Regions from separate parts of the Vibrio rotiferianus genome, predicted to be linked through region 1. Evidence: predicted binding sites of a transcription regulator. Region 1 holds the regulator's gene; the other holds the start of a gene.
The links. Region 1 encodes CRP, which controls carbon source genes, mostly activating them, when cyclic AMP is high. Its sites were predicted from a motif close to TGTGANNNNNNTCACA; they were not measured.

Region 1 (5,091 bases):
ATTGCGTCATCGCCCATTGGGTGTAATGGCGGTCTTCGGTCCTTACAACTTCCCGGGGCACTTACCAAATGGTCACATCGTGCCAGCACTACTGGCAGGTAACACCGTGGTCTTCAAACCGTCTGAGCAAACGCCATGGACGGGTGAACTCGCTATGAAGTTGTGGGAAGAGGTTGGTCTACCAAAAGGTGTGATTAACCTAGTTCAAGGCGCGAAAGAGACTGGTATTGCGCTGGCTGATGCGAAAGGCATTGATGGCGTGCTGTTTACTGGTAGTGCAAACACAGGTCATGTTCTGCATCGTCAATTTGCTGGTCAGCCGGGTAAGATGCTGGCGCTTGAAATGGGTGGCAACAACCCGATGGTTATCTCGGATAACTACGGCGACCTAGACGCAACGGTTTACACCATCATCCAATCTGCCTTTATCAGCGCAGGGCAACGCTGTACCTGTGCTCGTCGTCTGTACATTCCATTTGGCGACAAGGGTGATGCAGTGATTACTAAGCTGGTGGAAGCGACACGCAATATTCGCGTAGACCAACCATTTGCAGAGCCTGCGCCATTCATGGGACCGCAAATTTCGCTTGCGGCAGCCAAGTTTATTCTCGATGCACAAGCGAACTTGCAAGCACTTGGTGGTGAAAGCTTGATCGAAGCGAAAGCGGGTGAGGCGGCGTTTGTTTCTCCGGGTATCATCGATGTGACGAACATTGCTGAGTTGCCAGATGAAGAGTACTTCGGTCCACTTCTGCAAGTCGTGCGCTACGAAGGGCTAGAGAAAGCGGTAGAGCTGGCGAACGATACGCGCTTTGGTCTATCGGCAGGTCTGGTCTCAACCGACGACCAAGAGTGGGAATACTTTGTTGACCACATTCGTGCCGGCATCGTGAACCGCAACCGTCAGTTAACAGGTGCAAGCGGTGATGCGCCATTTGGTGGTCCGGGTGCGTCGGGTAACCTACGCCCTAGTGCTTACTACGCAGCAGACTACTGTGCGTACCCAATGGCATCAATGGAGGGACAAGAGACGGTCTTGCCTGCAACATTGAGCCCAGGTGTAAGCCTGTAATAGAGAAATACGAAGCGGTGACAAAGTATCGCCGCTTCTACCTGCCAGAGCTATTTACCAAGTTAGGATTTCGGTAAGCGCGCTGGCAAACGCCAAAGGCGAGCTAAAGACTCTCCAGCGCGTGTTGACTGACTGGCACTTATGCCGCACATACCGTCACAGGTTGATGACCGCTCGTTCGTGATTCTGGACAGCTTTAGGGCTGTGAACGAGTGGTCAACTTCCTCTTACCCCTAACTCTACATTTCATAACAAGGAGTCGTTATGACGCCCGATGTGTTATTTGAATCGCTATGGCAAGACTACATTCAACGTCTTTGTCCTTCTGCTGCTAAAGTTCATCAACTGCTTCAAGAAGATGAGCCTCTGATTAATGACCATATTGCGCTACGTACGTTTAATGTCGCTCCCCTAGGCATTGAAACGCTGGCGAAGCCATTCTTGGCAGTGGGTTATAAAGCCTGTGGTGATTACGTATTTGAAAGCAAAAAGCTGGTGGCAAAACATTTTGAGCACCCAGATCCGAAGCAGCCAAAAGTCTTCATCAGTGAATTGAAAGTGGATGAGTGCTCACCAGAGCTACAAGCCATCGTTCATAAACTGGTAGAGCAGGTTGATGCTTCTAAACTGACAGGCAGTGACTTCTTGTACGGCGGACGTTTGTGGGACCTTAGCTATGCTGACTTCCAAATCTTAGCGAAAGAGAGTGAGTACGCTTCTTGGCTTGCTGCGCACGGTTACGGAGCTAACCACTTCACAGTGAGTGTGAATCAGCTCAATCAGCACCAAGAAGTGAAGCAGGTAAACGACCACCTACGCACAGCTGGTTTCACTATTAACGAGAATGGCGGTGAAGTAAAAGGCACGCCAGAGGTGCTACTAGAGCAATCGTCGACCATGGCAGACAAAGTGCCAGTGACCTTTGCTGAAGGCGTTGAGGTGATTCCTGGTGGCTTCTATGAGTTTGCTAAACGCTACCCAATGGATAACGGTGAGTTGTACCCAGGGTTTGTGGCAGCATCGGCAGATAAGATCTTCGAGAGTACCAACGGTTAATAGATATGAGGCGAGAGCGCTTTGAGAGGGTTTTTACTTGGAATCTGAGAGGGCTTCATCTCAAAGGATGAAGTCCGTTGTGAAGTGCAATGCTCTCGACTCTCAATGTCTAACTCCCAAAAAAGAAAAAGCCACCAAACTTACATTTGGTGGCTTTTAAATTTTTTAAACGTTAATCGAGATTAACGAGTCCCGTAAACAACGATAGTCTTACCGTGCGCAGAAATTAGGTTCTGCTCTTCTAGCATCTTCAAGATACGACCTACTGTCTCACGAGAACAGCCAACGATTTGACCGATTTCTTGACGAGTGATCTTGATTTGCATGCCGTCTGGGTGCGTCATCGCATCTGGCTGTTTAGCAAGGTTCAGAAGAGTCTGAGCGATACGACCAGTTACGTCTAGGAACGCTAGGTCACCCACTTTTTGGCTAGTAACTTGTAGACGACGAGCCATTTGCGCAGAAAGGCGCATTAGGATGTCTGGGTTAACTTGGATAAGTTGACGGAATTTCTTGAAAGAAATCTCTGCCACTTCACAAGGAGATTTAGCGCGAACCCAAGCTGTACGCTCTTGGTCTTCTTCGAATAGACCAAGCTCACCAATGAAGTCGCCTTGGTTTAGGTAAGAAAGGATCATTTCCTTACCTTCTTCGTCTTTGATAAGAACCGCAACAGAACCTTTAACGATGTAGTACAAAGTCTCTGCTTTTTCGCCCGCGTGAATTAGCGTGCTCTTTGATGGGTACTTATGAATATGACAGTGTGAAAGAAACCACTCTAATGTTGGGTCGGTTTGAGGTTTACCTAGAACCATAATATCTCACTTCCTCTGCAGGGTACGCTTGCGCTATCCATATTTTAGCTAAGCCTGAATTGGCTTACTAGAATAAGAGCACTTTTTATATGCTGCAAGCTCTCTTGTGTTTCGGTTAGAAATAGTATCCTTTTTCGGAAACGATTTCTTGATTTTAATCGTGCCATGATTGAGATTTTGTAAGCAAAACTGTGCACATGATCACGGTATGAAAAGTAAACACTCAATTAACGAGGTTTTTAACCAATTTTCCCAGTTTCGATGAGTTGCTGCAGAATCGGCCTCACTATGAGCTCCATTGCAAAGCTCATCTTACCGCCCGGCACCACAATGGTGTTATGACGAGACATGAATGATCCATCAATCATCGCCAGCAAATACGGGAAGTCGACATTCTTGATTCCGCGTAGGCGGATCACCACGAAACTCTCATCCAAACTCGGGATGCCTTTCGCGTTAAGTGGGTTGGAAGTATCAACCGTTGGTACACGCTGAAAGTTGATATGTGTACGAGAAAATTGCGGGGTAATGTAGTTCAGGTAATCGTCCATCGAGCGTACGATCGAATCCATTACCGCTTCTCTTGAGTGGCCACGATCGCGCGTGTCACGAACGAACTTTTGAATCCATTCCAAGTTCACGATTGGCACCATGCCAATTAGAAAGTCAACGTGACGCGCCACGTTGACGTCACCATCTACGACACCACCGTGTAAACCTTCATAGAACAGTACGTTGCTGTCTTCAGGTAAGTCTTGCCATGGTGTGAAAGTGCCAGGCATTTGATTGTAGGGTACCGCCTCATCAAAGGTATGCAGATAGCGACGCACACTGCCAGAGCCTTCTTCACCATACTTTCGGAAAAACTCTTCTAACCCTGGGAAGTCATTGGCTTGCGGACCGAAGTAGCTGATGTGTCGACCTTGTTCACGAGCCTTACGGATCTCGACATCCATCTCCGGACGAGTAAAACGGTGGAAGCTGTCTCCTTCAACCCATGCAGGCTTAACGTTCATCATATTGAACATCTTACGGAAGGCTTCTGAGGTCGTGGTTGTGCCAGCTCCAGAGGAGCCAGTAACCGCGATGATTGGGTGTTTAGCTGACATGACAAACCTTGTCGAAAATTACTTACCTGTAAAGTGCAACACGCGGATGTTGCACGGTCGATAACCCACTATAGCACGTAACAAGCCCGTGTCATCGAGTGGGATACGGTAAAATGTGAGGGCGTTATTATTTTGCTCTAAGTTGAATATCAACCGTTTCATGGAGCTCGGAGAAGACAATCGTTGCCTCCCCCTTCTCGAGCTGAGTTCTAACTTGGTCAATTTTATCTTGTAATGATACTTCTACCGCACCGTAATCCGTCCCTTCACGCAGTACAAATTCGCGGATCAAGTTTTCTAATGTCTCTGGCGCAATGTCTTGCCATGGAATGATCATAAATACCTCAAACGTTTATGATGATGGTGTACTACTTGCCTCGGTTGATACTCGTGAATAGTTTACTGTGTTTGTTGTTTGGATACAGTAGAAAGGTATTCAGCAGCGATACTTTCATAATAAGCTGGCAGGGCTTCCTCTAACCAAAATTTTGGCTTAAGCGCTGTACCAGTAAGAAAGCCGACGTGGCCGCCATTTTCGTAAAGTCGGTAATCAATGTTGTCTGGCAGAACAAATTTTGGGATTACCGCTTCAGTCATAAAAGGGTCATCTTTAGCATGGATGATCAGTGTTGGTAGGGTGATCTGCTGCAGTTTGCTCAAGCCTGAACATTGGTCGTAGTAGTCTTGTGCATCTTTGAATCCGTGTAGAGGTGCGGTGACGAGATCATCGAATTCATACAGACGAGTAACACGTTTGATCGAACTGTAAGACAGCGCAAGTTCCCCTTGTATCAAGTCATGCTTTTGTAGCGCATTACGTTTAAGTGAAGAGAGTAAATAGCGTTTGTAGACCTTGGAAAAACCTTGCTCTATGCGGTTGGCGCATGCTGATAAATCCAGCGGGGCAGAAACGATTGTTGCTGCACTTAAAATCGGGTCGTCTTTGTATTGGGCTAAGTAGTTCGCCAACATGTTACCGCCAAGGGAAATGCCGACTGCAACTTTAGGGGTGTTGGGAAACTGCTGATTGAGCTGCTCG
Region 2 (5,091 bases), on a different replicon from region 1:
GTGCTTGATGGTAAACTTGATATTGACGCGCCAGCTTTTCTGTTTGCTGCATCATAGGTAAAGCACGGTCGAGTTTACCGAGCACGTGGTTTACTTCACCCACGACTGAAGTTGCAACAATGCGGCTACGATAGACTGTGTGGTCTAACTGACTTAATGCCAATTCTGCGAGTTCAAGCGCATGTTCTGGTTGGTTGCTGTTAATGGCAACTTGAGCAAGTAGCGCGTTGGCTTGTCCTTGATAATGAATATCCAGTTCAATGTCGCGTTTACTGTGCTCTTCTTCTGCTTCCGCTAGTAGCTGACCGACTTGATTGTAACGGTGCTGACTTTGTGCCAACCACGCTCTTAGCATGGTGAGTTTAGGGTGACTGAATAGCAGGTCGCTATCTAGTTGATTAATGGCTGACTCTAGCGTGCTTAGCTCACCTTGGTTAAACATCTTCCAGCCAAACTCGTTAAGAATTTCGACAACGAGATCTTTGTCGTTCGATTTTTGAGCATGATGAATCGCTTGGTGAGGCGCTTTCTGTTGCAGCCACGCGACGGCAGCATTGCGGTGAAGATCTTTTTCTTGTTGAGGAATGCGAGCTAAACGTTCGTGAGATAAGAATTCTGCAAACAAGTTATGGAAACGGAACCAATTATGCTCGCCTTCGAGTGGGTAGATAAATAAGCCGTAACGGTTTAATGACTCGATCATCCCCAGCGCATCTTCACGTTGTGTTAGGGCAAACACTAGTCCGTCGTTGAAGTGATCAAGGACAGATACTTGCATTAAGAAATGACGCGTTTCTGAATCTAGCAAGTCGAATACTTCTTCAACGAGGTAATCCCATAAGTGGGCATGGTTAAACTGAGACACTGATTCGACTGTTTGCGCCAGCGTGCGATTTTGGTGCTGGGCTTGGAGGGCAATCAATTGAAGTGCTGAAGGCCACCCCTCTACATAGGTACGTAGGTTATTTGCGGTGTCCTCATCAATCCCGTCCTCGATTCGTTGATTGAAGAAGCGAGTGGTCTCTTCGATATCGAACGCCAGCATTTCATTGCCAATTTCGATCATCAGGTCGCGAACACGTAAGTTTGCGGTACCCAAAGGAGGATTTGCGCGACTGGTTACGACGACAGTAAGGTTATCTGGCATGTGCTTGAGGAAGAATCGCATGGACTCGTGGACTTCATCATTAGTGATTAGGTGATAGTCATCCAAAACGATGTAGCATTCTTGTTGGAAATCGGCCATTTCAGCGAAAACTTCACTGTATAAAGAGCGCAATGATGAAAACTGGCGCTTCTCCGCCAGTTTCTGAGAGTTCGAGCAGTTGTGATTAGTTGCTTTATTCAGTGCTTGCAAAAGGTAATTGACGAAACGAAAACCATCATTATCACTGTCATCTATGCTGTACCAGCCAACATTTGGCTTATCTGATAGCCACTGAGCAGCCATAGTGGTTTTTCCGTAACCTGCTGGTGAACGAAATAAAACCAGCTTATAAAAGGGCGCTTGTTGTAGTAGGTCCAATACTCTTGGGCGAACAATGGCATTATGCAATCGTCCTGGGCGAGTAAGTTTAGAAGGGATCCACATTTTATATGTCCTTTGTTTATGCGTATCTAGCAATCAATCCGTTTTTACTTTTTATTGCCACAAGGTGCCTATTCATCTCGTGGATGCAGCACGACTAAAAATGTGGCTAGAGATCACTTAGGTACATGAGCTAGCGAAAAATAATTCTTAAACGAACGTAAACGGGCAGCGTTGGTTAATATTTATACTACTTTCCTATGTGTTGTGGATGTTACGACATCCGAAATGTCTCTTACTTTGATCCACTTCCTAATTCTCAAGAGTTGATGCAATTGCCACCAACTACGCCCTTAATTTGTGATTTAGCTCACTTTAAAATCGAATGTAGTGAACGTGTATAGGCACAGTTGCGCACATATTAAAGGAAGTTTGGTTTTATTCGCTGTTTTTGTGTGATCGAATAGACAGTTTTTACAACAAGCAAAAATGGCGTAATAAATATCGTCACTTTGAAAAAGTAATCTAAATAACGATGTGATGTGATCCTAATCACTAAGAACTCGTTAAATGAGCCTTGTGTTGAGAGTTGGATCACTAACTTCGCAATGGTCCCCTCTCTACGCCCTGCTTCCTACTCCCGTTAAGGAGGAGAAATAGGAGGATGTTTATTCACAGGGGGAAATGCAGGATGTATGGCAGATGAATTAATACAAGACGTGAGAATTTCTTAATGAAACCTACTCAACAGAAAAAATTTGACAAGAAGTCGTTCCAAGAAAGCGTAAAGAAACACCTATCAGTGACTTACGCACACACTATTGAAAACGCAGACAGCCGCGCATGGTACCTAGCAATGGGTCGTGCATTGGCTGAATTCACTACTTGTGATTTGCTTGCTACTGAAGCTGACCCTCGCATCCAAAAAGCGAAAAGCGTTAACTACCTTTCACTAGAATTCCTTATCGGTCGTTTGACTGGTAACAACCTAATCAGCATGGGTCTTTACGAAGAGATCACTGAAGCAATGGCTGAACTAGGTCACAACCTAACAGACCTTTTAGAAGAAGAACGCGACCCATCATTGGGTAACGGCGGTCTTGGTCGTCTAGCAGCATGTTTCATGGATTCATGTGCCGCTCAAGAATTCCCAACAGTAGGTTACGGCCTGCACTACGAATACGGTCTGTTTAAACAGTCGTTCAAAGATGGTCGTCAACAAGAAGCACCAGACGCATGGCGCGGTGTAGAAGGCTACCCATGGGAAGTGGCTCGTCCAGAACTTGCGCAAGAAATCGGCTTCTACGGTCACGTTGAAGTGGTAAACGAGAACGGTAAAGAAGTTCGTAAATGGGTTCCTGGCATGTCTGTAAAAGCAATGCCTTGGGATCTGCCTATCGTAGGTTACGAATCAGACACGGTTTACCCTCTACGTCTTTGGGAATGTCAGGCTATCGCACCATTCTCACTAGAAAGCTTTAACAATGGTGACTACTTCGAAGCTCAGCACGCGCTGATCGACGCTGGTAACATCACTAAAGTGCTTTACCCGAACGATAACCACGAGAAAGGTAAAACACTACGTCTAATGCAACAGTACTTCCACTCAGCAGCGTCTGTACGCGATATTCTACGTCGCCACGAAGCAGCAGGTTACTCGCTAGCGGATCTACCTAAGCAAGAGACTATCCAGCTTAACGATACGCACCCAACTATCGCTATCCCTGAGCTAATGCGCATCCTAGTAGACGAGAAAGGTCTAACTTGGGAAGCGGCATGGGAAATCAGTGCAAACACGTTCGCTTACACGAACCACACACTACTTCCAGAAGCTTTAGAGACTTGGTCTGAGTCGCTAATTCAGCGTCTACTTCCACGTCACATGGAAATCATTTTTGAAATCAACCACCGCTTCCTACAAGAAGTTCGTAAGATGTGGCCTGGTGACGGTGAGAAGCAAGCTAAGCTTTCTATCATCCAAGAAGGTTTCCACCGCATGGTTCGCATGGCTAACCTATGTGTAATCGGTTCTTACGCAGTTAACGGCGTAGCAGCACTTCACTCTGAGCTAGTTAAGAAAGACCTATTCCCAGAGTTCCACGAGATGTACCCAACTCGTCTACATAACGTGACAAACGGTATTACACCTCGTCGTTGGTTGAAGTTCTGTAACCCAGGTCTATCTAACCTTATCACTGGTAAGATTGGTTCTGAGTGGCCAGCGAAACTTGAGCAACTAGAAGGTATTGCCAAGTACGCAACAGACGCGAAATTCCAAAAAGAATTCATGGCTGTTAAGAAAGAAAACAAACAGCGCCTAGCGGATTGGGTTAAAGAGAACATGGGTATCGAGCTAGATACTAACGCTATCTTTGATGTGATGATCAAGCGTCTGCACGAGTACAAGCGTCAGCAACTTGATTTGCTACACATCTTGTCTCTATACCACCGCATTATCAACGATCCAAACTTCGAGTGTACTCCACGCGTATGTTTCTTCGGCTCTAAAGCGGCGCCAGGTTACCACCTAGCGAAAGAGATCATCTTCGCGATTAACAAGATTGCAGATAAGATCAACAACGACCCACGCATTGGCAACAAGCTGAAAGTGGTATTCATCCCTGACTACCGTGTAAGCATGGCTGAAATGCTAATCCCAGCAGCGGACGTTTCTCAACAAATCTCGCTAGCGGGTAAAGAAGCATCTGGTACTGGTAACATGAAGATGGCTCTAAACGGTGCGCTAACTATCGGTACGATGGATGGTGCGAACGTTGAAATCCGTGAAGAAGTGGGCGACGAGAACATCTACATCTTCGGTCTAGACGTTGAAGGCGTAAAAGCAGCGAAAGCTGCTGGCTACAACCCATACGACTACTACAATGCTGACCACCTACTGAAAGCGTCTCTAGACCTACTAACAGGTGACGAGTTCACGCCAGGTCAACCAGGCCTGCTACGCGCTACATTCGATAGCCTACTAGATGGCGGTGACCCATACCTATGTCTTGCTGACTTCGCATCTTATGTGAAAGCGCATGAAGAAATGGGCAAACAATACAAAGACCAAGCAGGCTGGGCTAAGAAAGCAATTCTTAACACCGCCCTAGTTGGTAAGTTCACATCAGACCGCTCGATTCGAGACTATGTGAACAACATCTGGAAACTTGAAGCGGTAAAACGTTAATAGAACCCAGTTAAGACCAAGGTAGCCGAGCGCTACCTTTGGTTATTTCAAAGATAAATTATTGATAACAATAAAACCCTACATGGAAGGTGTTGGTATTACCTTCGGAGAAAGCGATGAAAGAACAAACAGCATTAAAGAAAGTCGCAGACATGGCGCGATTGGCTGACAGCTACGTCAGCGCGTGGGGAGACGAAGCAAAAGTTTCTGAAGAGACTCTACGCCGCTTGCTCACTTCACTTGGCTACGATACTAGCAGCGATGAGAAGCTATTGGCTTCTGCTGAACGAAAACATAAAAAAGACGTACTAGCCCCTGTTCTTGTTTTACGCGACGGCGATCCTGTCGAAGTGGAACTAAACCTAGGTACGAGTGC

Region 2: a site for CRP is predicted at 2,112-2,127, ahead of BSZ04_RS03380 (glycogen/starch/alpha-glucan phosphorylase). Genes of this name have one in related genera too.

The regions. Positions count from the first base shown of each region.
Region 1 covers NZ_CP018312.1:103,036-108,126, forward strand. The annotation lists gene astD (succinylglutamate-semialdehyde dehydrogenase) at 1-1,072, shown strand, start outside; gene BSZ04_RS09495 (DUF1338 domain-containing protein) at 1,337-2,128, shown strand; gene crp (cAMP-activated global transcriptional regulator CRP) at 2,311-2,943, opposite strand; gene BSZ04_RS09505 (phosphoribulokinase) at 3,183-4,052, opposite strand; gene BSZ04_RS09510 (YheU family protein) at 4,180-4,389, opposite strand; gene BSZ04_RS09515 (hydrolase) at 4,452-5,091, opposite strand, start outside.
Region 2 covers NZ_CP018311.1:707,637-712,727, reverse strand. The annotation lists gene malT (HTH-type transcriptional regulator MalT) at 1-1,591, opposite strand, end outside; gene BSZ04_RS03380 (glycogen/starch/alpha-glucan phosphorylase) at 2,262-4,715, shown strand; gene malQ (4-alpha-glucanotransferase) at 4,832-5,091, shown strand, end outside.